4 regions of the Arsenophonus sp. aPb genome follow, and region 1 is predicted to be linked to each of the others. Evidence: predicted binding sites of a transcription regulator. Region 1 holds the regulator's gene; each other region holds the start of a gene.
The links. Region 1 encodes LexA, which represses DNA repair genes until DNA is damaged. Its sites were predicted from a motif close to TNCTGTATGTACATACAGNA; they were not measured.
Positions count from the first base shown of each region.

Region 1 (7,640 bases):
TCGCCCAACTAACTCTATTCTTGTTAATCAAATTACGCCATATACGTTAGGCGCTTTGATTGCGATGTATGAACACAAGATCTTTGTGCAAGGTGCTATATTGAATATTTTTAGTTTTGACCAATGGGGCGTTGAACTTGGTAAGCAATTAGCTGGCCGTATTCTACCTGAATTGGCAACTCAGGCTAAAATTGATAGTCATGATACTTCTACTAATGGGTTGATTAATTGTTTTAAAACGTGGCGTCAATAATTTTTACCAAAGCCTGTAACAACAGGTTTTGTTTATAGTAAATAAACTGCCAGATAGATCACTTCTTGCTAATATAAAGATTGCAAAATTAATAAAAATTTTGCAATCAGAGATAACTTTTTATATAAATTAGCAGATCCTATCATTTCATTCATTATTAGCATGATATCTTCTATTTTTAATTTCAAGATAGAATGAGAGAAGTATTCTATGGGCGTAGCTGTAAAAATAAGCCATATAAATAATCAGTCACTTTTTTGCAATCAACCGATTAAGTGGTTTGCGGCGCAAGAAATTAACATACCGGATCCAATATATAATTGGTTAACCGAATTAGATTCGATGACTCAACGTCTGGCACGCTATTGTCAGCAAGTCACCGTAAAACCTTATCAAGAAGGTTTTATTCTATTAGATAGTCAGAACGAAGAAGCTCAACTTTTGCCTAATAGTCAACGCTATTGGTTACGTGAAGTCGTGCTTTTTGGTGATGGTTGCCCATGGTTATATGGGCGGACAGTGATACCAGAAGAGACATTAACGGGTCCAGAACGCAAATTAATAAATTTAGGCAATGTGCCATTAGGGCACCATTTATTTAGTGGAAATAATTTAACTCGTGATTATATTAATTTAGGTATACAGAATAATTGTTGGGTAAGGCGTTCGTTGTTAAGGTTATCGGCTAAACCTTTACTATTAACAGAGCTTTTTTTGCCAGATTCACCTATCTATACAAAATAATAAGGAGACTAATAGATTGGCAGGGCAAATGACGTTGAAATTGAATAAATGGCGCGCCTATTCTCGCTTAATGCGTATTGATAAACCGATAGGTATTTTACTATTACTATGGCCTACTTATTGGGCATTATGGTTAGCAAGCCGAGGGTTACCAGATCTTTTTATTTTGTTAGTTTTTACTGCGGGTGTATTTTTAATGCGTGCCGCTGGGTGTGTTATTAATGATTTTGCGGATAGAAAATTTGATGGTTATGTTGCAAGAACCAGAGAGCGTCCTCTGCCAAATGGTGATGTAACAGAAAAAGAAGCTAAGACACTATTTTTATCATTGATCATTATTGCATTTATATTGGTATTGACCTTAAATAAGATGACAATTTGTTTATCAGTGATTGGGTTGTTATTAGCTTGGATTTATCCATTTATCAAACGATTTAGCCATTTTCCCCAGATTGTTCTAGGTGCTGCGTTTGGTTGGTCTATTCCAATGGCATATGCAGCAGTTAGTGAGTCCTTACCTTTGGAGTGTTGGTTATTATTTCTGGTTAATATCATTTGGTCTGTTATTTATGATACCCAGTATGCCATGGTTGATCGCAATGATGATATAAAAATCGGGATAAAATCAACCGCAATTATTTTTGCTCATTTTGATAAATTGATTATTGGTATTTTACAATTTGCTATGGTACTGGTGTTATTTTATATAGGGAAACAGCTAGATTTTGGGGTGCCTTATTATACTAGTTTGATATTTGTGTTAGGCTTATTTATCCATCAACAAAAACTCATTGCCAATCGTCAACCAGCATTATGTTTTAAAGCATTTATGAATAACAATTATGTGGGGTTGGTTTTATTTCTTGGCATCTTATTAAATTATTTTTAATTATAAAAAAGGATAATCTCGAGTGATTATCCTAAGTGATTTTGGTCGATTTCAATCTAAATTCGTTTTACGTTACTATATTGATATAAAGATGATTTATTCAGGCAATGGCTCATGAGTAACGTGTTTGACTCCTTCAATGGTTAAACAAACCTCAGGAGATATTAACTTAGCGATAATTCGATAAAGTCGTTGTACATTCGCGCTGATAATCGCATCGCCTTCTCTATTAATATAACCTTCTTGTTTTAATGTATTTACCAAAGTGGAGAAAACTGCTTTATCAAAGAATTCGGGTGCGTTGATACCATGCAGTACAGATAGACGTTGAGCGAGAATACGGCTCTCTTTTTCTAGTATTCCTCGACTAATTTCAGGGATTGTACTAAGTAGAGAAAGTGTAATTGCATAGCGCTGTAGCGTTTCTTTAATACCAGCAGCTAAAAGCTGGAGAGGGCGAATACGAGCAGGATTGATAGTTACAAAACCTTCTGCTGTTAATAGTATTAGTTGCTGACGTGCCAATTCATCCAACAGAATATCGATCGATTCAGGCAATTCTTCCATGCTATATCGCATGAAGAGTTCTGCTTTTAGGAATGGATAGATAAGTGCAACTTGATAACCAATTTCCTGACGTTGAACATTTTCATTATGTAATACGATATTGGCTACCAAAGAAGGTAAAACCAATAAATGCATAATATTATTTCGATAATAAGTCATCAATACTGCATTTTCACGTGGTAATACGACAATATCGCCCATACTGTCATGCTCAACTTCAAACTTATCCAATTCCAATGCGTCTTCTAACAACTGCTCGGCAGTTTTATTAGGTGTTGTGCTATCATCACTATAAGGCACATTCCTTAATAGTTGAAGGTAACATTCTATTTGTTCAATCAGTTGTTCTCGGGTTAATGCACGCTGGCGTGAGGCTAATAAAACCGTTGAACATAAATTGACTGCATTAGCGGCAGCGGCGTTGTTAATTCTAACCATGATTTTATAAGCTAGCCGAGTCACGGTTGAATTTAGCCATGTTGGACGTTGGGGTTCAATGGCGTCGATAGATTGACGCCATTCGGGAACATGTTTATGTAAATATTGTGTTAGTGCAATCGGTTGACCAAAATTAACATAGCCTTGTCCTAGGTTACGCAATTTACGTAGACCTTTTAACATTGAGAAAAACCCTTCTTTCTCTTTTGCTGCACCTTTTAGTTCCTTAGCATAAGTAGCAACTTCCAATACATGCTCATAACCGATGTAAATAGGGACAATTGTAATTGGACGGGAATCACCTCTTAGCATTGCTTGTAGGGTCATTGACAGCGTGCCAGTCTTTGGTTCCAGTAGTCGGCCTGTGCGAGAGCGGCCGCCTTCAACAAAATATTCAATTGAATAACCACGTGCAAACAGTTCACTGAGATACTCGCGAAATATGGTGGAGTAAAGTTTATTACCTTTGAAAGAGCGGCGAATGAAAAAAGCACCTAAGTGACGAAAAATTGGACCAGCAGGCCAGAAATTAAGATTGATACCTGCGGCAATATGAGGAGGAACTAAACCTTGATGATAAAGTACGTAAGAAAGTAATAGGTAATCCATGTGACTACGATGAGAAGGAATATAGACAATTTCATGGCCATCTTGCGCTAATTGGCGTACACGCTCGGCATGTTGTACATTAATTCCTTGATAGAGTCTATTCCATGTCCAACTCAGTACGCGATCAGTAATACGGATCGCTTCATAGGAAAAATTAGCGGCAATTTCTTCCATCATGGCAATCGCATTATGTTTTGCCTTCTCAAGTGAGATTTTTTTTGCTTTTACTTCATCTTCAACTGCTTTTTCAATCGCTTTTGAAGTTAACAGCTTATTGAATAGATCGTGGCGAACAGGGAGTTTGGGGCCAACTGCTGCTAATCGTTGCCGTGAATAGTGAATGCGGGCGACCCGAGCAAGTTTGTTGGCAATAATTTTATCCGTACCATATTCCCTAGCCATTTGGCGTAAAGAGACAGTAGGTGAAAAACGAACAAAACTGTCACGTCCTAACCAGATAACGGCAAAGAATTTTTGAATACCATTAAGTAGACGTAATGGTGGTGCTGGGGAGTGGCCTTCTCGACCAGGCGCTCGACCGAACATCACTGATACGGGTAGCATCTGAATGTTTAGTTCGGGATTATGGCAATGAAGATCAAGATAAGCCGTAAATGTTTTTACTGAATCTTTACGTGGATCTGGCGAATAATAACGAAAGACACGTGGGCCATCATCAATAAAGACATAAGCAGGTAATTTAATTTCGTCTATTTCAATCGGATCGAGTGGATCAGGTAAGCCAATAGAACAGCATTGTTGACGTAACGTCAATAAGTCCGTTTTAGAATGATAAGGTAATACATATAGAAAAGGACGTGTCGTATCAAGACGCAATTCTTTAATTGGATCTGCTGGTATGAGTTTACTTTTTACCAATAATTTCATTGGTAAATCTAATAGATTATAGTAAATTTTACGCCAAAATGACATAGGTGAGCGATAGCCTCTTATTAGAATCCTACCCAAGCATATCAGAAATAGTAATTAATATCTGTTTAAAAGATAATAATTATACTAAATCCCATATATAACTGTATCTAGAGAGTAAATTTTATGGCAAACCAAACAACGGGACTAGCCCGAATTATTAAAGCAACAGGTTATTCGCTGAAAGGGTTAAAATCAGCTTGGAAGAGTGAAGCGGCTTTTAGACAAGAAGCAATTATGGTGGTTATCGCCATTATTGTGGCTTTTTTCCTTGATGTGCAATGGATTGAACGGTTATTACTTATAAGTTCAGTAGTATTAATAGTCATTGTTGAATTATTAAATAGTGCGATTGAAGCAGTGGTTGATAGGATTGGTACAGAATTACATGAACTTTCTGGTAAAGCAAAAGATATAGGCTCAGCGGCTGTTTTTGTTTCAATTTGGTTAGCTATTTTTATTTGGGCAGTTGTGATTGGTAATCATTATTTCGTGAGCCAGTTATAAAAAATAGGGTTTTACACATTTATCAGTTTAAAATCTTCATATAACTGTATATACTTACAGTGACAATGTGCGAATGCCAATAATAGGGGGCGAAATGAAAGAATTAACGTTGAGGCAGCAGCAGGTCTATGATCTGGTGCGTGAACACATTTCGCAAACGGGTATGCCTCCCACACGCGCTGAGATTGCTTCAAGTTTAGGTTTTCGTTCACCAAATGCAGCAGAGGAACATTTAAAGGCATTGGCGCGTAAAGGCGTTATTGAAATTGTTTCTGGTGCTTCTCGCGGTATCCGGCTACTACAAGAAGAAAATGAGGATGAAGGATTACCACTTATAGGTCGGGTTGCGGCGGGAGAGCCATTACTTGCCCAAGAGCATATCGAAAGCCACTATCGGATTGATGCCACTATTTTTAGACCTAGTGCTGATTTTTTATTACGTGTTAATGGTATGTCCATGAAAAACATTGGAATTATCGATGGTGATTTACTCGCTGTACATAAAACACAGCAGGTACATAATGGGCAAATTGTTGTTGCACGTATTGATGATGAAGTGACGGTTAAACGCTTTAAGCAAGCGGGTAGTAAAGTCGAATTAATTGCTGAAAATCCTGAATTTGAGCCAATTATTGTGGATTTGCGGACACAAAACTTAACTATTGAAGGGCTTGCTGTTGGTATTATTCGTAATAGTGATTTATTTTAATCATTTTACATATAATTAATTTTTAAGTAAATTCAGTTTAATTTATTGAGTACAATATTATTATTTTCTAATTTTGTTTGATTTGTAATTAATTGGTATTAAGTAAGTTATTTTAAATTTTATTGATTATTTAATAAAGGCCGGTTGGATGAACAACTGGCCTTTGTATCTCTATTTAACCCTAGTAATGCAGAGCTTTAACACGATTTTTTCTCGATTTTGTAGCAAGGTGAGCATAGCCCATGGCTTTCAACAACGGTATGGGATAACTGGAAACCAGTCTGTTTGGCTAATTTTATAATAGCGGTTTCTACTGTCTGACCATTACTTTCGGCAACACTGCCGCAACTGTCACAAATTAACATAACTGAAGTATGTTTAGGATCCTCAAAATGATGACAAATAACATAGCTATTTGTTGATTCTATTTTGTGAATAAATCCTTGTTCTAAGAGAAATTCTAGGCCACGATAAATGGTGGGTGGTTTAGCTTGAGGTTCAGAAATTCTAAGTAGGTCCAGCAAATCATAAGCACTAATAGCACAAGGTTGGGCTGCTATAAGGCGCAATACCTCTTCTCTTTGTGGCGTTAAACGTACATTACGCGCTTGACATATTTTCTTTGCTTGGGACAATATTTTTTCCTGATCTTGCTTTGTCATGAATTATCCTAATGTGAAGATCATTATAATAATGATATTATCATATTTATACTTTTTGTTATCTACCATAGTTCTAAAATAAATAATATCTTTTACTATTTTCTAATAATGTTTTTTTTATTTTCTATTGTTAGAAACGGATACTTAATTGGAAAATGGAATGGTATTGTGAGTAGTAATTAAGATGATTAATTTCAACTAGCTAGTGGAATTAATATAAATTATTTCTGCTTATATTGAGAGCTATAAAATTGATAACGAGTTTTACTTGCGATCAGATCTTCCTCTTTACTGAGATTCCTATCACAAATCTATTATATTATTTTTTTATAACTGATAATTATCAGTAACATTTTATATATTGCCTGATTTTTTAACGGAGTTTTTAATGAGTGATACCAAAAAAATACACCATGTTTTTATACTTATGGGGGTATCTGGTAGTGGTAAATCTGCAGTTGCGAGTGGGATCGCTCAGAAAACAGGAGCAGCGTTTTTAGATGGTGATTTTTTGCATCCTCGCGCCAATATTAAAAAGATGTCGGATGGCCATGCTTTGAATGATTCTGATCGACTGCCTTGGCTTAAGGCATTGAGTGATGCTATTTTTGCTATGCAAAGAACAAATAGTGTTTCTTTAATTGTTTGTTCCGCTTTGAAAAGAAAATATCGAGATATTTTAAGAAACGGAAACCAACATCTGTCATTTCTTTATCTTGAAGGAGACTTTCAGTTAATAGAAGGCCGATTAAAAAAGCGTAAAAATCATTTTTTCAAACCAAATATGTTAGTCTCTCAGTTTGACACTTTAGAAGTACCTAGTAATGATGAAAAAGATGTGTATGTCATCGATATTAAGCCACCATTAATTGAGGTTATTGATAATACAGTAAAATTAATTGATGAAATTATTACTAAGGAAAATAGATGAACACGCCTATACCTGAAACATTAAATATGCTGATGTTGACATTGACTGCATCAGGCGCTGTCTTTTTATTGTTGTTTCTGGTTATGTATGCAAGATTACATGCTTTCATTGCATTGATGGTGGTTTCTATTTTAGCGGGACTGTTTTCTGGCATGCCAGTTAAAAAAATTATAGAAACAATGCAGGAAGGTATGGCAGGAACATTAGGATTCTTGGCAATTGTCGTGGCTTTGGGCGCAATGTTTGGACGAATACTCCATGAAACGGGCGCATTAGAGCAAATCGCGATCAAATTAATTACTTGTTTTGGTGAAAAACGAACTAATTTAGCCATTGGTATTACAGGTTTGATTTGTGCATTGCCACTTTTTTTTGATGTCGCAATCGTATTATTAATTGGT
Region 1 is NZ_CP123499.1:2,930,629-2,938,268, reverse strand. It holds gene pgi (glucose-6-phosphate isomerase) at 1-253, shown strand, start outside; gene ubiC (chorismate lyase) at 464-997, shown strand; gene ubiA (4-hydroxybenzoate octaprenyltransferase) at 1,032-1,886, shown strand; gene plsB (glycerol-3-phosphate 1-O-acyltransferase PlsB) at 1,983-4,433, opposite strand; gene QE177_RS13160 (diacylglycerol kinase) at 4,557-4,937, shown strand; gene lexA (transcriptional repressor LexA) at 5,032-5,646, shown strand; gene zur (zinc uptake transcriptional repressor Zur) at 5,844-6,308, opposite strand; gene gntK (gluconokinase) at 6,697-7,239, shown strand; gene gntU (gluconate transporter) at 7,236-7,640, shown strand, end outside.

Region 2 (7,640 bases), 260 kb from region 1:
CACTTAAAACTCGATAAAAAATAAGATAAATAAAAATGATGAACTTCATATTATCCGTGCTGATAAATGCGTTCTTGTTGTTAATTTTGTGTTAATAATAGAATAGATAAAAAAATTTGTGTTTATGCAGGCAATCAAAAATGATATTCAAACAGATTAAGAGCATGGAAGGGGTCGGGCTGGTATTAGCACAACAAAGCGTTTCTTATTATAGCTAATATTCCGTTCTGATTGTTATTGGTAACAATATTGTTGCGCAATATTGCTCCCGGCAGTAGAGCCGGGCGCTTATTCAATTTCTATAACGGAAATTATTCCTTATTAATAACCACGTTTTAGGATCGGTTTTAAAAACTGACCGGTATGTGATTGCTTACATTTTACAATCTGCTCGGGTGTACCGGCGAATAAGATCTCACCACCACCACTACCGCCTTCTGGACCCAAATCAACAATCCAGTCAGCTGTTTTAATTACGTCTAAATTGTGTTCAATGATCACAATAGTATTGCCCTGATCACGGAGTTGATGTAATACATGCAATAGTTGTTGAATATCAGCAAAATGTAAACCGGTGGTCGGTTCATCCAAAATATAGAGCGTTTGGCCAGTACCGCGCTTAGAAAGTTCGCGCGATAACTTAACCCGTTGTGCTTCACCACCGGATAAGGTGGTTGCCGATTGACCTAAACGGATATAGGAAAGTCCAACGTCGATCAGTGTTTGCAATTTTCGCGCTAGCGCCGGGACAGCGGAAAAATATTCACGTGCTTCCTCAATGGTCATTTCTAACACTTCGTGAATATTTTTGCCTTTATATTTGATCTCTAACGTTTCACGATTATAGCGTTTGCCCTTGCAATGATCACAGGGAACATAGACATCGGGCAGAAAATGCATTTCAACTTTGATCACGCCATCCCCCTGGCAAGCCTCGCAGCGACCACCCTTGACATTAAAACTAAACCGTCCAGGGGTATAACCTCGCGCCCGAGATTCAGGTACGCCAGCAAATAATTCCCGTACCGGTGTAAATACGCCAGTATAGGTGGCTGGATTTGAGCGGGGGGTTCGGCCGATTGGACTTTGGTCAATATCAATCACTTTATCGAAAAATTGTAATCCTTCAATATCGGTATAAGGCGCTGGGGTGGCATTGGTAGCTTTATTTAATTGCCGCTGGGCGATAGGAAACAAGGTATCATTGATCAAGGTTGATTTTCCTGAGCCGGAAACGCCAGTAATACAGGTAAATAAGCCAACAGGTAGTTCCAGGGTAACATTTTTTAGATTATTACCTTGGGCACCAATCAGCTTTAGGGTTTTTTCTGCATCGAGAGGTACACGTTTAGGCGGAATAGCGATTTTACGTTCACCGCTAAGATACTTACCGGTTAATGAATCTGGATTGCTAATAATATCGTCCAGGCTGCCTTGAGCAACAATGCGTCCTCCATGTATACCTGCTCCCGGGCCGATATCAATAATATGATCGGCGGCACGGATCGCATCTTCATCATGTTCGACCACAATAACCGTATTGCCTAAATTTCGTAAATGCAGCAAGGTCTGTAACAGCCGGTCATTATCTCGTTGATGTAAACCAATCGAAGGCTCGTCTAATACATACATGACACCAACTAAACCGGCACCGATTTGACTTGCCAATCGAATACGTTGCGCTTCGCCACCAGATAAGGTCTCAGCTGAGCGAGAGAGAGACAGGTAATTTAACCCTACATTGACCAAGAATTTTAATCGATCGTTAATTTCTTTCAGAATCTTTTCCGCAATTTGTGCACGTTGCCCACCGAGCTGCAATGTTTGGAAAAATGCCATCGCATGGCCAATACTAAAATCTGAAATTTCAGGCAGGGTGGTATTTTCAATAAACACGTAACGGGCTTCTTGCCGTAAGCGGGTGCCATGACAGGCAATACATGGCCGATTATTGATATATTTTGCCAGTTCCTCGCGCACCGCCATTGATTCGGTTTCTTTATAACGGCGCTCCATATTATGGATCACTCCCTCAAAGGGATGGCACCTTACGGTAACATCGCCGCGATCATTTTGATATTTAAATTCAATTGCTTCTTTGCCGGAGCCATATAAAATCACTTGCTTGATCGCCGGATCTAGCGAACTAAACGTGGCTTCGACATCAAATTTATAGTGTTTAGCTAACGACTGTAGCATCTGGAAGTAATAAAAATTACGTCGATCCCAACCGCGTATTGCCCCGCCAGCTAAAGAAATTTCCTCGTTTTGGATCACGCGTTCCGGGTCGAAAAATTGTTGTACACCGAGTCCATCACAAGAGCTACAAGCCCCTGCCGGATTATTAAAGGAAAACAGGCGCGGCTCTAATTCACTCATGCTATAACCGCAGATCGGGCAAGCAAAATTAGCGGAGAAAACGAGTTCAGCTGCTTGGCTGTCATCCATATCAGCGATAACCGCAGTACCGCCTGATAACTCAAGCGTAGTTTCAAACGACTCTGCCAGCCTTTGCGCCAGCTCGGCACGCACTTTAAAACGGTCAACGACCACTTCAATAGTATGCTTTTTATGGAGTTCTAATTTAGGCGGATCGGAAAGATCGCAAACTTCGCCATCAATGCGAGCGCGAATATAACCTTGTGCGGCCAGATTATCCAATAGCTTAATATGTTCACCTTTACGCTCTTTAACTACCGGTGCCAGCAACATTAACCGCTTGCCTTCCGGCAGCGCCAGGACGTTATCAACCATCTGGCTAACTGTCTGCGCCGCTAACGGCGTATCGTGATCAGGACAGCGCGGTTCACCAACCCGGGCAAACAATAACCGCAAATAATCGTGGATTTCAGTGATTGTTCCTACCGTTGAACGTGGGTTGTGAGAGGTGGATTTCTGCTCAATCGAAATGGCCGGTGATAGCCCTTCAATATGATCAACATCCGGTTTTTCCATTAAGGATAAAAACTGCCGGGCATAGGCAGACAGTGATTCAACATAGCGGCGCTGACCTTCTGCATACAGGGTATCAAATGCCAGGGAAGATTTGCCTGAGCCTGATAACCCAGTAATAACAATTAATTTATCGCGAGGAATAATTAAATTGATATTTTTTAAATTATGGGTGCGCGCACCTCTGACTTCAATGTTATCCATATACCACATCCCGGATGAGAACACATTCAAACAGTAAATAAAACGTTTTATTATTACACAATTCTGGCTGAATGAATATACAGTACAGTATAGGCTGTCATATTCTGCAATTTAATCGCCAAACTTAAAAAAATTTAGCAATATTGCAGTATAATTTTCTAAGACGTTTCGCAAACCGTAATCACAACGGTTTGGTTTCCATATTCAATAGCGTGTTCGCATGTTAAACTAGCGACATTTGAATTTAGGCAAAAATATTAATACATCAGGAGTATCGAATGGCCAGCAGAGGCGTTAACAAAGTCATACTTATCGGCAACTTGGGACAAGATCCTGAAATTCGTTATATGCCAAATGGTGGTGCGGTTGCGAATCTTACGCTGGCAACCTCTGAAAGTTGGCGTGATAAGCAAAGTGGCGAAATGCGGGAAAAAACAGAATGGCACCGTGTTGTGATCTTTGGCAAGCTGGCGGAAGTGGCAGGTGAATATTTACGTAAAGGTTCACAAGTTTATATTGAAGGCTCACTACAAACCCGTAAATGGCAAGATCAAAATGGCCAGGATCGCTACTCTACCGAAGTGGTGGTGAATATTGGTGGAACCATGCAAATGTTAGGCGCGCGTGGTGGCTCACAAGAGGGTATGTCACAAAATAATCCAGCCAGTGGCTGGGGACAACCACAACAGCCACAACAAACTCAGCAGTTTAGTGGTAACGCACCAGCATCAGCGCCAGCCGCCCATTCTGGTAAAACCGCTCCCGCGACACCGGCTGAACCACCAATGGATTTTGATGATGATATTCCGTTTTGAGGGATATCATATAATTTAATGTAAATTATATTTCTTTAAGCCCCGTTATTCGGGGTTTTTGTTTAGCGCTGCAAAGTTTTTTGTGGATTTTTTTTTTACTAGCCTGGTTTGTCAAACGTAGAAAATGAAGGCTCAAGATGAGCAAATTAGTGACTATGCATATTGTTAGTGAGACAAAGGGAAGCTAAAGCTTTTTATCGATGGTTTTTTGATGCCTGTTGTTTTACTTTACTTATATAATACTCCTCAAATTCGTAAGGCGCCCTAAATCTATAGCAACCATTCAGTGTTATAGTTACTTTGATGAAAGTTTTTTATTCTTGATTTACTAATGTTCTAGTAGAAATATAATGGGATAAAAGGTGAGTCACTACCGTTAAGTGTGAAGTTAAAAGAATTAAAAGCCTCGCTTTTGCGAGGCTTTTTGCCATTCAAGTTTGTAATAAAACTCGTTAATCTATCGAAAGCCTGTGAGTTAATAGATGCATTTTTGAAAATACCATAGACTGTAATGTAAAGTATTTTCTTGAAAGCACTAGTAGCCGCGGGCTTTTTTTTAAAGAAAGGTGAGATGGTTATTAATCGTTACAGGTATGAAACGTAGTGATTACCTTCAATATCTACTTATGCCAACCCAATATACAAAAATTAGATTTTAAAAGGCTATCTTGTGAGAATTGAAGAACAATACAGAAAAACAGGCTACTTCTGGTTGCCGGAAAAAGAAGATAAGAAAATACCAGGGCTACTCTCAATCAGTGATAGTGGATGCATTGACTTAGAAATTGTGGGTCTTTTCGATGAGAGTATAGATGCGTTAAAAAGAAATGATGATATAGATAGAATAATAGGTCATGTTGAAAATGATGGTCTGGTAACCCTTGATAACTGTTTTTATATCAAAAAAAGTTTCCCACCTGGAGGTATTTCAAAATCAAAGATTTATGCCCATAGAGCCTTAATTGGGGCAGCATGGGGGCAAGATGAGCCTGTCAGTTTTAATACCTTTTCTTTTGCAGTGGATTGCCTGGATGAGTGGATTGGGATCAGTGGAATAAGTGTAGATTACGATAGGAAAAGGCAAACAGCAAAGGTTAGTTATAATCCACCTGAAAAAATAGGCTTTACTCTGGATAATGGAATGAAGCTTGAAATTTGTTTTTCATATAAGCTTCCAAGTTGTCCAAGTCTAAAAGAAGCAAAGATCACTCAGAAAGCTTATTTTAAGCTTGAATCGGGAGAATTGTGTGATCTGAACGACTTCACCACGATTGCTTTTAAAATTACCCATCTTATGTGTTTTGCCATGGATGCCATTGTTGCTATAAAAAACGTTTCAGCAACGTCATCCGAAATACAGCGTGACCTCGGAGATGGTACACAATACTCAGTTCCAATCAAAATCTATTATCAAAGTATTCCATTTTCTGAAAAAGTACCCAAACGAACTTGGCATCAAGATATGATATTTAGTTATGCTGCTATTAAACATAATGCTCAGCAAGTGTTCAACAGTTGGATAAGTGCTTATGAATATTTAGCCCCTGCATTTGGTTTATATTTCTCAACTAAAATAGGCGCTCAAAAATATCTTGATGGTAAGTTTTTAGCCTTAGCACAAGGGCTGGAAGTCCACCATAGAAGAACTAACGATGAAAAATTAATGGAACCAGAGGTTTTTCAATCACTGGTATCTACCGTTCTTGCAGCATGCCCAGATGCTCATATTGACTGGCTAAAAGGCAGATTAATGCATGGAAATGAAATTAATCTGGCTAAACGGTTAAAAAGACTAATTGAGCCGTTTAAAGAGTATCTTGGAACTAGTAATGAAAGAAGTAAGTTTATAAGAAAAGTTGTAGATATCAGGCATTATTTAACGCATTACAATCAAAACTTAGAAGATGAATTTGTTAAGGGCCGAGAGCTATGGACTCTCTGTTTAAAAATGGAGGTTATATTCAATTTGCATTTTTTGAATATTGTTGGTTTCACGGCTGAAGAAATTAAAACAGTCGTTGAAAATTGTCAACCATTAAAACGAAAACTACAAAAAACCTAAGCTAGTTAAAGTAGTTAGATGCAATAGTAATGCGTCGGTGTTTAAGTTGTTACTTTTAGCGGCAGTCAGTTTATGCTGTACTTTATTACAGCAAACTGTCAAATTAAGTAACAACTAATCCATCTAAACTCAATTTAACAGCAAAGCCTATTTCCTTGCTTATTAATACCTTGTGAGGCTTATATCTATATACCAATTATCCTATTAACCCCTACTTAATTGGTATCAATATCTTCTTGATCATATAGATAAATGACTCTAAACGATTGGCCAAATCAAACTCTGGCTCCATAAGATCACGTCCGATTGCGCCGTCAGCGATGGTCATTAACCAGGAAGCAGTATTTTCAATCGATAATTTTGGATCAATTTCGCCATTACTGACGCCATGCTTTAGGACATCAACCAGTTGTTGTCTGACAATTTTTTCATTTTCAATAAAAGTGCTGTTAATTACCGGGTTTCTACTGGCTTCGGCAATAATTTCCAGACTTAAGCGAGCATAGGTTGGCTCATTATAAAGTTGTAATAGCCTGGTCATCATAGTAATAACAGTTTCAATGGCCGAACTATTGGCCTGTTCTATCTGTAGTAGCGTGGCAAAATCGGCCTGATCTTGTAAAGCAATGGCTTCAATAATGGAATTTTTAGTTGGATAGTAATGGAATAAATTTCCGGGACTCATGCCAGCGGCTTTACATATTTCCGCCGTTGAAGTGGCATGAAACCCTTTTTCAACAAAACAGTGAATAGCGGCGGTAATGATCTGTTTTTTCTTAGCGCGTTGTTTTTCCGTTTGGTCAGCCATATTGATCTCCAAAACAGTAGACAATAATTTTTAGACCGATTACTCTATCTACTTTTAAGCCAGAAATAAAGGGCTTTTCGCTGATTAATCTTAAACAACAGTGAATTTTAGCTATTTGCTTGCTTGTTAAATTATTTTAGTAGGATAGGTGAAAATGTATTACTTTCCGCACGAATCGCAGGCACATACTTGCACCTGGATGTCATTTGGTATGTCTGCAACCATTTGGCCAAAACACTTAATTACCAGCCTACAGCAGAATTTAGCGGATATTGCCTTAGCGATTGCACAATTTGAACCGGTTAATTTATTGGTCACGCCTGAAAATTCTCCCGTTGCTTGGAATTTACTCGGCAGTGCGGTGAATTATATTGAAGTGCCTCTTAATGATATTTGGATCAGGGATAGCGGTGCTAATTTTGTGTTGGATAAAAGCTCAGGGCAATTGGTGGCTATTGATTTTAATTTTAATGGTTGGGGCAACAAACAGCGGCATAATTTTGATCGTCATGTAGCCAAAATTATGGCGGACTACACAAAAAGCCAACTAATTAAAGCAAATATTAACATTGAAGGTGGCAGTATTGAAGTTAATGGTTCGGGAGTCGGGATATTTACCGAAAGCTCGATCTTAAATAGAGCTCGTAATCCTAATTACACACGCCAGAACATAGAAGAAAAGTTAAAAACCTATTTAGGATTGACGGACATTATTTGGCTAAAAGGTATTAAAGGTTATGATATTACCGATGGCCATATCGATTTTTATGCTCGTTTTATTGATGATAACGGTATTATT
Region 2 is NZ_CP123499.1:2,670,269-2,677,908, reverse strand. It holds gene uvrA (excinuclease ABC subunit UvrA) at 322-3,156, opposite strand; gene QE177_RS11910 (single-stranded DNA-binding protein) at 3,435-3,971, shown strand; gene QE177_RS11905 (HEPN domain-containing protein) at 4,642-6,033, shown strand; gene QE177_RS11900 (TetR/AcrR family transcriptional regulator) at 6,245-6,841, opposite strand; gene QE177_RS11895 (agmatine deiminase family protein) at 6,996-7,640, shown strand, end outside.
Region 2: uvrA (excinuclease ABC subunit UvrA) is a predicted target of LexA. The motif match lies at 3,222-3,241, and genes of this name have one in related genera.

Region 3 (7,640 bases), 1.1 Mb from region 1:
CTATCTGCTCTTCATTATCTTTATAGCGGATCAGGTAATCAGTGACATGATTTACCAACTCACTGGCTAAAATAATATCGCAAGGTTGACAAGTGATATAACCTTCTTCGGTTAGCAGGCCACATAAGAGTCTAACCTGTTCATCGTTAACAGAATAATAAAAATCTTCTGTCGATAATGATATAGCAGTTGATAATGTATGATGCAATTGATTGATAAGTGCAACACTTTCATACTCATATTTGGTAGTAGCGTTATTTGCCAGTGATGTTGATGACGTTTCTTCATTTTGCGGTATTATACTTTCTGAATTTATTAAATTATCTGTTGCTTGTTCTTCATTGGCTCTATTTTCAGCCGCTCTTTTGTTACGTTGTGAAAAATCTGAAGTAGATGCTAACCAGGCAGATGATGGGGCGTTTGAGTTTACTAATGTCATGATACATTCCATTATTTAATTTTCACGAATGTTAAACTATATAATCAAATGTTTTTTATTTGTTAAATTGCTGCACAAATAAATAATTTTTTTAGCAATTATTTTTGTGCTAAAAATTGGTTAATAGCGGAATATACTATACAGATATGATAAATAAGCCATTGAGCATTAAGAAACAGCTACAAACTATAGATTAAAAAATAGCATTGAATTTGTTTAATAAAAATCTGACACACTCCGTATAATAACCATTACAAGGCAACCTAAAATCAGCAACTCTTATCAAAAACAGTAGTCAAATACAGCAGTGTAAATATTATCAAACCGTTTCTTACATTAGCATTTTACGATAGGTATTTGATTAATATCCGTCGTCCAATGAGGAGAAAGATATTCTTGCTTCATTACCCAAGGATATTTTTTATTAATCAGCCCTTGCCCGGCGAAGCCTATTTTGCCAATTTGATTTTGATTGATAGTGTCGATCACTTGCATAAGGGAATAAGCGTTAGCTAATGGCTTTTCTGTTGCAAAAAGAGAAAGTTGGCTCAAATCTGGCTCACTAAAATCACTCAGCATGACACTACTTTTGCTATATCTAACTCCCGGCTGCCATATCTGCAATAAAATCTCCGTTGCCGCCTTAATAATATCTCGACTATCTTGCGTTGGATAAGACAATATTTTGCTCGCATAGCGGTAAATAGCCGGGTCGCTTGATGAGAAACGACTAGTTTGGATCGCAACCCTAACAAAACGGCAGCATTGTCTTTGTTGCCTTAATTTTTCTGCTGCACGCTCTGCATGCGCACAAATACTTTGTCTAACAAATTCAAACTCGGTGATCTTGCGGCCAAAAGAACGAGAACAAATTATCTGCTTTTTGGCTTTTTGTTGCTGCTCTAATGTTAAGCACGAAACGCCATTTAATTCGCGGACTGTCCTTTCTAATACGACAGAACCAAATTTGCGCGCATCGCTTGGTGGCAGTTGGCTTAAATCTAATGCTGTTTTAATATTCATTAATTTTAACTTGTTGGCTAATTTTCGACCTATCCCCCACACTTCATCAACAGCAATTAAAGACATTAATTTTTGTTGCCTATCGCGTTGACTAAGATCAACAACACCTTTTGCACCTTTCCATTGCTTGGCGGCAAAATTGGCTAATTTCGCTAACGTCTTTGTCGTGGCTATCCCTACCCCAACAGGCAAATGACAGCGTTGCATAATTTGTTGTTGTAGATAACAACCGAATTGGGTTAAATCGTGTAATGAGTCAATACCAGTGAGATCACAAAATGCCTCATCAATAGAATAAACTTCTAATTTGGGTACCAAAGAGGCTAACACTTCCATGACACGCATACTCATATCAGCATAGTAGGTATAATTGGAGGAAAATACCGCTATATTGTTAGCTTTAACCATCGACTCAATTTCAAACCAGGGTGCTCCCATTTTTATAAAAGCTTTGGCTTGCTCAGAACGTGAAATAACACAGCCATCATTATTAGAAAGAACAACCGTTGGTTTTCCTTTTAAATCAGGCTGAAAAACTTGCTCGCAAGATACATAAAAACTATTAACATCAATAAGCGCAAACATTTTGTCACTCAAAAATAATGAATAGCATATCTGACAACACCAAAAATACGTACCGACATATCTTCATTGATAACAATCGGCGGAAAAACAGAATTAGCTGAAAGAAGTGCTTTAAACGGAGATAATTGTAAATATTTACATGTAAATTCTCCATTTAACTCGGCAATCACAATCTCACCCTGTTTTGCTGTGTTATGGCACTCCACAATCAGCAAATCACCATCTAAGATCCCGGCATCTTTCATCGAATGACCTGATGCCCGCAAAAAATAGGTACTTTCAGGAAAACGAATTAATTGTTTGTCTAAAGAAAGCCGCTTTTCAACATAATCTTGAGCAGGAGATGGAAAGCCACAAGCGATCTTATCTAAAAATAAAGGCAAATTATCCATATTAATCACCACAACAATACTGTATAAAAATACAGTGTAATATAGTAAATAACAAAAAATAAAATATTTTTATCTGGCAAAACAGATTGAAAAAGTGTTGTGGTCGATATTTTTCCTAACAGGAGAGCATCTAACATCGATTTAAGCACCACTAACTGGTTGTTAAACTATTTTTCTGATTAGTTAATTAAAGTTATTTTTTAAATAATTATTACTAATCATGTAAAATATTAATTTAAAATATCAATCGATATTTATAATCAAATAATATTTTAAGAAAATTAACATCCTCTGTAAAAAAAAATATTATCTGTTTAATTTTTTAATTAAAGACATCATAATGGAGATTAATCTACACAATCTTTAATTTTAAATTATTATTTTTAATATCGCGTCGATATTATAACTGATATTACAATTATAAAAATTCAAAATAATTCATTGAACGAATGAATTCATTAATTACAAAAAAAATACATAACAAATTGATTTATAATAAAAAAATAACGCAACCAGAGTTAATAGCCATTAATTTAATACTAATTTATTTTTTTAATATTTTTTGATTTATATGTAATTATCATTTTTTTATTTATTTTTTGATATTTATTAATAAATAATAATCATAAAACCATAAAATATAAAATATTCACTAAATTGGAGGCTTTAATATTATGCAGACAACATTTGAAACTCTCATTGCTAAATACCAAGGTGACGGCCCCTACTTAATAATAGACGGAAATAAATATATTGATGCGGCTTCAGGAACATTCAATCTACCACTTGGCTACACTAATAAAAGAATAGCCGATAAACTAAAGCAGCAAATAGATCGCTGTACCCATTTAAGCTCTGCCTTTACCCGTGAAATGTCAATTTGCATTCTACAAAAATTAAGCAAATATCTTCCTGAAAAAATTAATCGTATTTGGTTTAGAGATGTTTCAGGATCGGGTGCTGTTGAAGGTGCAATAAGAATGGCACAAAAAGCGACTGGCCGTTCTGGCGTCATTTCACTATACCTGGCTCATCATGGCCAATCGCTGGCAACGGCACAAATATCCGGGAATGCTTTTCGAATCAAAAATTTTCGCATTAATATTGAAGGGTCGCTTAAAATTCCTATGCCACCCAGCATACTAGCCGGTGCTGAAGAAACAAATACGTTAGCTTCTTATCCCGATCTAGATCAAATTATCCAACTCGGTTCTAATGACAATATTGCTTGTCTTATTATTGAGCCTGTTATGGGTAATGGTGGAAATATTGTTATACCCACTGATTTCTACCGCTATATAAAAGATGTCTGTCATAAATACGGCATTATTATTATTGCTGATGAAGTACAAACCGGCTTTGGTCGTACAGGAACATTCTTTGCTTCTAATGGTTATGCCAAAGATCTTGAGCCTGACATTATTGTTTTTGCTAAAAGTGCAGGTGGAATTGGTATTCCAACAGGCGGCATTTTAATGAAAGAAGAATTAGATGTGCTTGAATTCTATGAGCACTCAAGTACTTCTGGTGCCAATCCATTAGCATTAACCGCACTTAATGAAATTATTGATATCATCGAAGATGAAAATATTTTGGCTAATGTACAACAAAATGAAGGTTATTTACGAGATAGTTTAATTGCATTACAAAATAAGCACGCTGATATTACTAAAGTACGTGGTCTTGGATATATGTTTGGTTTCGACACACCATCACCTGAATACGCCGCCCAAATTATTGACCTCGCTAACAAGCATCATCTTATCATTCGAGGATCGCGTTATGGTAAAAGTTGCACCTTAAAAGTACGTCCACCACTCATTTGTACCCGCCAGCATATCGATGAAATTATCAATAAACTGGATATCACGTTTAATGAAATGAGTCAGTTAAAATCAAATAAACCAGAGGTAATGATACCATGAAGGCACTCAAATATTCACAAGCTTGGCAAATCAATATCCATGAAACTCCTGCTCTTCACTGCCAAGAGGCTGATGATGTGATTGTTAATATCGCAGTATGTGGCGTTTGTGGGACAGATATCGGTATTATTAATGATAACTATCCGGTTGCGATAGCGGGAACCACACTCGGTCATGAGGCCAGTGGCGTAGTAACTGAAATTGGTAAGAATGTCACTAAATTTAAAGTTGGCGATCGGGTTGTTATCAATCCAACTTATGCCTGCCAAAAATGTCGGATGTGTTTAACTGGTAATCCTAATCATTGTGAAATGAAAATGGGGACTGAAGCCGGTGTTTCTTATGATGGCGCTTTTGCTAATCAATATCGAGCTAAAGAAGCTTTTTTAATTAAGTTAGACGAGCATGTTAGTATGGAGGCAGCCTCACTCACTGAACCCTTGAGTTGTACCATTACCGGAGTCGATAAACTAGCCATTACCCATACTAATATTCGTGCTGCGGTAATCGGTGCAGGCCCAATGGGAATGCTCTATTTGTGGGTACTTCATCAACGAGGTGTAAATGCATTTATTGTTGAAAAAAATTCCCATCGTTATCAGTTTGCCAGTAAAAATTTACCACCCAATAGTAAAATTTATCATGATTTTCAGTCAGCAATAGAACAAGAGTATGGTACAAGTAATAGTCAAATAGATTTATGTATTGATACCACCGGCCAAATTACCGAATTACTCATTTCTCATCTGGCCCCAGGTGGTAAATTACTGAATGTTGCCTTGAAGGATAAAAAAGCAACGCTAGACGTACTAAAAATCGCTGATAAAAGTTTATCAATCATAGGTTCAATTGATTCGCTAAATAATAGTTTCGAACGTGCTTATGCGATGATCCGCGACAAACAAATCCCGGCAGAAAAATTAATAAGCCATACATTCAATTTTTCCGATTATCTATCCGCTTTTCGTACCGTTGGCTGCGATATTAATAACAAAACGATGGCTCCACTTGAAGCGCCCAACTGCAAAGTACTACTACGACTATCTAATATTAATTAGCTGATAAGCAGAATAGTAAAATGGATAAACTGACGGTTATTTTTGATATAGACGGTGTTATTGTTGATAGCGAACAATTACATTTTGATGTTCTACGCACAGTGGTAACTGAGCAAACTCAGTATATTGCAGCACAACAATTAATTGGGCTAAGTATAGAGGAAACCTTATCATATATTGGTATCCCACCAGAACAGCAACCATCGGTTTCCGCTCAAATAATTGAAACCTATAAAGCTAAATTAGCTAAAAAATATTTGCGACCGGGGGTCACTGATTTAATTAATTTACTGGAACAACGACATATTCCATTTGGATTCGTTTCTACGGCACCACGCGATGTATGTTTAGCAAACATAAATTTACTTGAACTATTGACCCCTATTAAATTGATTGCGGGTAATGATGTTAAATGTACCAAACCTCATCCAGAACCCTATCTCACGATGATGACTCAACTAAAAGCTAACATCAATAACACCATCGTTATTGAAGATACAGATTTAGGTATCAGTTCAGCTTATGATGCCGGTCTTCGTAAGATATATGCCTGGCCGCATAAGTTATCTAGTCAGCAATGTTATCATCAAGCCACTGCAATCATTAACCATCTCGATGAGATAGTGGATTTTGCCAAGCTGAAAAATTAAAACTAATTTTCAATCACTTTTTAAGATATCTGTTCGCTGTCGAGGAACTCGTTGTGTCTGAAATAAATATCGTGAGAGCTATGCACTTGCCTATTATTGCAACTCGTAAAGCATTTTTTATTGCTGGCTTTAGTTTGGCAAGCTGGGCACCATTAATACCTTTAGCTAAGCAACGACTACAGGTAGAAAATGGCACCATGGGGGCGATACTACTGGCTTTTGGTGTGGGCTCTTTATTAATGATGCCATTATCTGGGATGCTAGCAGCTCGTTTTGGATGCCGGCGAATATTTACTCTAGCGACAATATTAGTGCTGGTAACATTACCAGCACTCGTTTCAATAGAAACGGTTTTACCATTAGCAATCACACTATTTTTGTTTGGTGCGGGTATTGGTGCAATGGATGTTGTCGTTAATATTCATGCGGTGATGACCGAAAAACAAGCACAAAAACCAATAATGTCAGGTTTTCATGCACTATTTAGCTTAGGAGGATTTGCTGGCGCTGGCATTGTTAGCTTGTTATTAACATTAGGCGCTACACCATTACAAGTAATTATATTAGTTATATTATTTATATGTTTATTAATGATATCAACCTGGAACGGCCTAACAAATTATACTACCTCTAATGACACGCCTTTTTTTGTCCTACCAAAAGGTAGTGTGATTATCTTGGGATTATTATGCTGTATCGCTTATATCATGGAAGGTTCAATGCTCGACTGGAGTGGTATTTTACTCCTCAGTCAACAGAATATTGCTCCTAACCATGCCGGGCTAGGCTATACATTATTTGCCATCATGATGACGCTTGGCCGCATCTTTGGCGATAAAGCAATTAGCCAATGGGGGGCTCAACGGGTATTTATTAATGGTAGCTTTATGGCAGTATTTGGTTTTGCTATTTTGGTAGCCAATGGTCCATTATGGACATTAGCAATAGCCTTTATGCTAATAGGTCTTGGATTATCAAATATTGCACCTATGCTATTTACTGTCTCAGGAAAGCAAACCGCAATGCCTGAAGCATTAGCCGTAGCCGCAGTGTCAACGCTAGGTTATTCTGGTATTTTACTTGGACCTGCTTTGATTGGCGGTATTGCCCATATGTTCACCCTACCAGCAGCTTTTGTTTGCGTGACATTAATGTCTACCGCTTTAATTTTTTGTCTGCGGTTGATAAAACTCACTTAATATTACAAAATTAAAATTATCACAATTTTAAAATTTAGCATTCTCCTTTAAACAGAGGAGAATGCTAATCATACTAAATCAAAGCGAATAAAAAATGCTTAAATTAATTAACATCTGACAATTAAATATTCCAATAGAAATCTAAATTAAACAATCAATAATATGATTAATCTTTAATAATTTTCATTAACATTTTCAATATTCATCATAAAATCAATTAGATTAATTACTTGAAAATAAATAATGTATTCATTTCTTATAAATCAAATAAACGTTTATTTCTCAATGAATATTAGGTGAAAATCTTTTATATCAATGCTGGATTATCTATCAAATTAATTTTATCTCTCTTACTGACTAATCGATATG
Region 3 is NZ_CP123499.1:831,075-838,714, reverse strand. It holds gene QE177_RS03570 (pentapeptide repeat-containing protein) at 1-439, opposite strand, end outside; gene umuC (translesion error-prone DNA polymerase V subunit UmuC) at 776-2,047, opposite strand; gene umuD (translesion error-prone DNA polymerase V autoproteolytic subunit) at 2,056-2,439, opposite strand; gene QE177_RS03555 (aspartate aminotransferase family protein) at 3,114-4,364, shown strand; gene QE177_RS03550 (alcohol dehydrogenase catalytic domain-containing protein) at 4,361-5,422, shown strand; gene QE177_RS03545 (HAD family phosphatase) at 5,443-6,072, shown strand; gene QE177_RS03540 (MFS transporter) at 6,153-7,271, shown strand.
Region 3: umuD (translesion error-prone DNA polymerase V autoproteolytic subunit) is a predicted target of LexA. The motif match lies at 2,457-2,476, and genes of this name have one in related genera.

Region 4 (7,640 bases), 1.6 Mb from region 1:
TGATGAATGACTTAACGCAGGCACTACAAGAATGCCGAGCAGCAATTATCTATATAGGTAATCTTGGTAAAGAACTTAACCAGCCTGCTGCCAATATGCAATTAACTGATAAAATTGCCATGATGGAAAAAAGGATCGGCCAACAGAAAATTGATGCCATTATCGTTGGGCCAGCAACCGATACATCAAGCCTAACAGAAAGAATAGTAATCCAACGCAAATTGGCTGCTCAAGATGTCTGTTACCGTCATGATAGAGACTTATTGCGCCAAGCTATTGAAGACATCGCCCAAAAAATTCACCAGCTTAAACCTTTTAATTTATCATCTGCGAATGCCAACTAGCTTCTTGCTTGGCATTCTCCTCGCCCTCAAGGGCGCGGTTTGGCGGCGCAGCGGATAAAATTAGCCTATCTGTTCAAGAGTTGGCAATAAACTGTTCACGTAGTAATTGAATTTGATCGCGTAAACTGGCTGCTTGTTCAAATTCAAGATCTTGCGCATAACGATACATTTGTGCTTCTAACGCCTGAATTTTAAGCTCCAATTCTTTAGCCGAAAGTTTATGATAATCCTCGCTAATCGCTGCTACTTGCGGCTGTTTACGTTTAGCTTTTGCTGATACGGGTGCGCCTACTTGTAAAATATCGCCAACTTTTTTATTTAAACCTTTAGGCACAATTCCATGCTGCTGATTAAATGCGATTTGTTTCTCTCGGCGACGCTCAGTTTCTCTAATCGCTTTTGCCATTGAATCAGTAACTTTATCACCATATAAAATCGCTTTCCCTTTCAGGTTACGTGCTGCACGCCCAATCGTTTGAATTAATGAACGCTCTGAACGTAAAAATCCTTCTTTATCTGCATCTAAAATAGCAACTAACGATACCTCTGGCATATCCAAACCTTCACGTAACAGGTTAATACCCACTAACACATCAAATAAGCCTAATCGTAAATCACGGATAATTTCGACTCGTTCAACGGTATCAATATCTGAATGCAGATAGCGAACCTTAATATCATGTTCTTGCAGATAATCGGTCAAATCTTCTGCCATTCTTTTAGTTAAGGTTGTTACTAGCACTCGCTCATTTACTGCTGTACGTAGATGGATTTCAGACAATAAATCATCAACCTGAGTAGCAACTGGACGAACCTCAATTTCTGGATCGAGCAAGCCTGTTGGCCGGACAACTTGCTCAATAATTTCATTAGCCGATTTTTCCAATTCATATTTACCTGGCGTGGCAGAAATATAAATTGTTTGCGGGGAAAGTGCTTCAAATTCCTCAAAACGTAACGGGCGATTATCCAACGCAGAAGGTAAACGAAAACCATATTCTACCAATGTCTCTTTACGGGAACGATCACCACGATACATACCGCCAATCTGTGGAATGGTGACATGAGATTCATCAATAACTAATAAGCCATCTGCCGGTAAATAGTCAAACAGCGTAGGGGGTGGTTCACCAGTTGCACGGCCTGAAAGATAACGTGAGTAATTTTCAATACCGGAACAATAACCCAGTTCATTCATCATCTCTAAATCAAACTGAGTACGCTGGGTTAACCGCTGCTCTTCAACCAATTTATTACTTTCCAATAGCAATTTACGTCTTTGTGCCAATTCGGTTTTAATCTGCTCCATGGCTTCAAGGATACGTTCACGCGGCGTGACATAATGGGTTTTGGGATAAATGGTAAATCTTGGTACATTATGTTGGAGCTGGCCGGTTAAGGGATCAAAAAGCGCCAGCCGTTCTACTTCTTCATCAAATAATTCAACCCGTAGCGCATATTCATCTGATTCAGCAGGAAAAATATCAATCACTTCCCCTCTAACTCTAAATGTACCACGTTGGAATGCTTGATCATTGCGGCTATATTGCAAATCTGCCAGGCGGCGTAAAATAGCCCGCTGGTCAATAATCATCCCTTTGGTTAAATGAAGCATCATTTTTAGATAGCTATCAGGATCACCTAAACCATAAATCGCTGACACTGAAGCAACAACAATAACATCACGTCTTTCAAGCAGTGCTTTAGTGGCAGAGAGTCGCATCTGTTCAATATGTTCGTTAATGGAGGCGTCTTTTTCAATAAAGGTATCGGAACTTGGAACATACGCTTCAGGTTGATAATAATCATAATAAGAAACAAAATATTCCACCGCATTTTCAGGGAAAAAAGCCTTCATTTCACTATATAATTGTGCTGCCAGCGTTTTATTGTGAGCCATCACCATTACCGGGCGGTTAACCTGCTCAATCACATTAGCGATAGTGAATGTTTTACCCGATCCGGTGACACCAAGCAACGTTTGATGAGCCAATCCATCATTAAGGCCATCGATTAATTTCTTTATTGCTTCGGGCTGATCACCCGCAGGTTGAAACTCAGCATGCAATTTGAAGACTTTACTCATCTAACCCTCTCTACTAAAAATATTTCTTTATCATACTGGATAAAAAAACAGTTTCAATGACAGCATAAATAAAAAATTAGCTTAAATTAAAACAAATCATTTACATATATTTATTATTTTAATAACTTAGTTATCCCCAAGCTTTTTTTGATGTTTAATTATATTTTATATTTTATGCTAATTAGCTAATATAAAACTTTATTATATATCATTTCAGACTTGATTTTATATAACTTGTTAATATTTATATAATTTTACTTGAGAGCCGAGAATGGCATCAACGTCACACCAAGCCTCACCCCATCTTGGTTAGAGGCACTTTTCTAGATCTAATACACAAGGTTATCCACAGGAATAGTGGATAACTCAAGAAATTCTTTTAGGCATCAATAGTTGTAAGATTTTCACTTGAGAATTAGCAAAAAATTTTTGCCAGAAAAATAATTAAAAAAAAATTTTTTGTATAAGAAAAAAAATGAAAAATAGCATTTCATTTGTTACAATTTAGCTAATTCAAGCAAAATATAGCTAAAATGGCATCATACTTCAGCCTCAAAATTATTCCTGTTACAGTAGGTTACCTATATTGACAAATTTGCCAATAGGATGAGATTGCCAATCCGACAAATGCGGAATAACACCTAAACAGGGCGCTGACAGGCGCTGCTGTAATGTTAGCAAATAATCTTGTTGATACTGACCCGGTAAAACAATTTCATTAGCCACCCAGCCTGCCAATAATAAACCGCTTTGCTTAATTGCCTGTGCGGTCAATATTGCATGATTGATACAACCTAATTTAACGCCAACTGTTAATATTACTGGCAATTGCTGTTGTTTAACCCAATCAGCCAAGGTTTGCTCAGCACAAAGCGGTGTGTACCATCCACCGGCACCCTCGACAATGATCCAGTCAGCAGATTGTTTTAATTTATTTAATCCTGCTGCCATTATTTGCCAATCAATAAGCTTTCCTGTTAGCTTACTGGCAATATGGGGTGAAGTTGCTTGGGCAAAAACGATCGGATTAACATCATGGTAATTCAGTCTCAGGCTGCTATTTTTTCTTAATAACTGCGCATCTGAATTTCTTAAGCCATCGGTTAATTGTTCGCTACCTGAAGCTACCGGCTTATAACCTGCTGTTTGATAGCCACGAGACGCGGCTGCTTGTAGCAGCGCGCAACTAACAACAGTTTTGCCCACATCTGTATCAGTTCCAGTGAGAAAAAAACATTTATTCACGATATAACATTCCGTAAACAAGTTGATAAGTTAATGGGAATTGCTCATCGACATGAGGATAATGATCAAGGAGTTTAGCTAAATGATTTTTTGTCATTAGACCCTGCTGCTGACGACCATCAATTAGATAAGTCGCGCCAATCCCCTTGAGAGATTGAAGTAAACAAGCAAATGAAGGATAAGTTACATGCCAAGATCGTTGTTCTAAACTATGCCGCCAACCATGACAAGTCCGCTTAACTTGTGCAAAAGTCATAAAAGAATTAATGTGTCGGTTATTATCAACTTTTTGCCAACACTGTTGTAACTCTTGTAATGAGCCATCGACTAAAGTAGAAAAAGCAACTATCCCTCCCTTTTTAGTGATACGATATAACTCACTTAATGGGGTATATAAGTTACTACACCACTGGATAGCAAGATGACTAAAACAGAGATCGACACTTTCATCGGCTAGTGGTAAACACTCCATGTCGGCCTGGATATAACTTTTAGCCACTTGCTTTTGTTGTGCGATTGCTAACATCGATCCAGATAGATCAAGCGCAATAACCTGTTTTCCTGCTAATTGCCACTGCTTACTGAAATAGCCGGTACCACAGCCAGCATCCAGAATCATGTTACCTGGCATCTCAGATAAGCAATCAAACAGATGTTGACCGCTTTGCTGTTGAAATAACGCAATATTATCGTAATTTTTAGCCGCTCGCCCAAAAGCATGCGCAATTGCTTGCTTATTTATCGGCATGGTTGTTAAAAAATTCATTTAACGTTTCCATTAACTGTGCAATATCGGCTAATTGATGATTAGCCGTCAATGTGATCCTTAATCTTGCACTACCCGGCGGCACCGTTGGCGGCCGAATAGCTTGCACCCAAAATCCTCGCTGACGTAAAAAATGCGATAAATGTAAACAACGTTGGTTACTACCAATAATCAGTGGCTGAATGGCACTCGGGGAATTTAATAATGGCAAATTATAGTAATTGGCTAATTGGCGAAAATAGTCAATGTTGCGCTGCAAATTGGCTCTTGATTCATCAGCCTGACGAATTTGCCTAACCGCCTCAGCTAACGCGACCGCTTGAGCTGGTGGCATTGAAGTACTATAAATCAAATGACGGGCATATTGTAGAAAATAGTCAGCGGTGTTTTCATCACAAAGCAATGCGGCCCCACTAAGGCCAAACGCTTTACCAAAGGTTACCACCAGCAGTTCAGGCTTTACCTTATGCAGATAACAACTCCCTCTACCTTCATCGCCGCTAACACCAATACCATGGGCATCATCCACTAATAACCATGCCTGCGCTTGCCTCGCTGAAGCTTGCAATTGGCCTAACGGGGCTCTATCGCCATCCATACTAAATACGCCTTCAGTGACAACCAGTGTTTTACCCGTATGATTGACCGCCAAAAGTTGCTGTAAAGCGTCCGGTTGATTGTGGGCAAAACGTTGTAATGTGGCTGGTGACATCATGGCTGCTTCCAGAATGGATGCATGACTAAGCTTGTCAGCCACAATACGATCATTTTTGTTCATTAAGGCCATGATCACACTTTGATTTACCGCATAGCCGGAAATAAATAACAAAGCACGAGAGTAACCTAACCAATCAGCCAGTTGTAGCTCCAATTGGGCATGGGCGCAACGATAACCGATAACATGACCAGAGCTACCACTACCTGCCCCATATTGGCTTAATCCTGTTTGCCAGGCTTTAATTATGGCCGAATGCTGGCTTAAACCCAGATAATCATTACTGGAAAAATTAACATACTGTTGTTGATCAAAGATTAGGGTACGTGCATCATTTTTTTTAATAATTTGCCGTTGCCGCCACAATGCTTGCTGCTTGCGCATATCCAGTTGATGAGCTAAAAATGTTGACCAATTCATTATAGCGCCGCGTTATAAAATTGGACTGTATCCACCTGCTGCATAACTTCTTGCAGCCGCTCTATTTGCTGCTGATGGGTCAATGCGGTTTCAGTGGCTTGTGGATTAATATTTAGTTTGCGGAAAAGTTGTTGATCTTTATCTTGTTTAGGATTAGCGGCCGTTAATAACTTACAACCATAGAAGAGAGAGTTCGCCCCAGCCATAAAACAGAGTGCTTGCATCTGTTCATTCATCTGTTCACGGCCAGCAGAGAGCCGGACAAAAGAGGTTGGCATCATAATACGGGCAACAGCTATGGTACGAATAAAATCAAAGGCATCGACATCTTCATTGTCTTCAAGGGGGGTGCCTTTTATTTTTATTAGCATATTAATTGGCACACTTTCGGGAACCTGCGGTAAATTAGCTAATTGAACTAATAGCGCTGCCCGATCAGTCACCTTTTCACCTAAGCCGACAATACCACCAGAGCATACCTTCATGCCTGCCTGGCGAACGGTATCAATCGTATCAAGCCGATCCTGATAGGTTCGAGTGGTAATAATCGAACCATAAAACTCGGGTGAAGTGTCTAAATTGTGATTGTAATAATCCAGTCCTGCATCTGCTAGGCGCTGCGCTTGCTGGTCATTTAACTTACCCAGCGTCATACAAGTTTCCAAGCCTAATGCTTTGACTTCTTTCACCATAGTTTCTAGATAAGGCATATCGCGTTCATGGGGATTTCGCCAGGCCGCGCCCATACAAAAACGTGTTGAACCGGCTTGTTTGGCTTGCTTAGCCGATTCGATCACTTGTTTGACTTCTAACAGTCGCTCAGCTTTTAATCCCGTCTTATAGCGAGCACTTTGTGGGCAATATTTGCAATCTTCCGGGCAGGCACCGGTTTTAATTGAGAGTAAAGTACTAATCTGGATCTGTTGCGGATCAAAATGTAGACGATGAACTTGCTGAGCTTGAAAAAGTAATTCAAAAAAAGGTAAATCAAATAATGCTTGTGCCTGGTTAAGCGTCCATGGTTTTTCCATCTTCACCATTCTCTCTCTTGAAACAAAAAGTGTTGCCAGTTTAAATAACCGCGTTATCATGTCAACTAAAATAAATAAAATTAGTTGACCAAACATAATGAAACAAGACGATATTAATTTTGATGCTAAACATATTTGGCATCCATACACTTCAATGACTCAACCAATACCGGCTTATCCTATCGTGAGCGCCTCAGGTGTCGAACTTGAATTAGCCGATGGCAGAAAATTGATTGATGGTATGGCTTCTTGGTGGGCCACTATTCACGGCTATAATCATCCCGTACTCAACCAAGCCGCTTCTCAGCAATTAACAAAAATGTCCCATGTTATGTTTGGCGGCATCACGCATCCGGCAGCAACTGCTTTGTGCCGACAATTAATTGATATAACTGATGATAGATTAGAGTGTATTTTTCTGGCTGACTCCGGCTCAGTAGCTGTAGAGGTAGCATTAAAAATGGCATTACAATATTGGCAGGCACGAGGGGAAACACGCCACCAGTTTATTGCCTTACAAAGGGGATATCATGGTGATACCTTTGGTGCTATGTCAGTTTGTGATCCTGAAAACTCAATGCATAGCCTTTATCGAGGTTATCTGCCAACCCATTTTTTTGTTCAAGCACCACAATGCGGTTTTTATCAACAGTGGCAAGCCGACGATTTGATCCCATTACAAAAAAAGTTAACCGAACAAGCTGGCAAAATTGCTGCCATTATCATTGAGCCGATAGTTCAAGGTGCCGGTGGTATGCGAATTTATCATCCTAATTATCTGACAGCCGTAAGAGAATTATGCGATCACTATGATATTTTGCTGATTGCCGATGAGATAGCCACTGGCTTTGGCCGTACTGGCAAATTGTTTGCTTGTCAGCATAGCGCCATTACGCCAGATATTTTGTGTTTAGGTAAAGCACTAACCGGTGGTTATGTCACTCTGTCAGCCACTTTAACCAGCCGCCATATTGCAGATACCATTAGCCAAGGCAAAGCGGGCTGTTTTATGCATGGACCCACTTTTATGGGC
Region 4 is NZ_CP123499.1:1,337,093-1,344,732, reverse strand. It holds gene yvcK (uridine diphosphate-N-acetylglucosamine-binding protein YvcK) at 1-344, shown strand, start outside; gene uvrB (excinuclease ABC subunit UvrB) at 418-2,430, opposite strand; gene bioD (dethiobiotin synthase) at 2,998-3,675, opposite strand; gene bioC (malonyl-ACP O-methyltransferase BioC) at 3,668-4,441, opposite strand; gene bioF (8-amino-7-oxononanoate synthase) at 4,410-5,576, opposite strand; gene bioB (biotin synthase BioB) at 5,576-6,616, opposite strand; gene bioA (adenosylmethionine--8-amino-7-oxononanoate transaminase) at 6,705-7,640, shown strand, end outside.
Region 4: uvrB (excinuclease ABC subunit UvrB) is a predicted target of LexA. The motif match lies at 2,464-2,483, and genes of this name have one in related genera.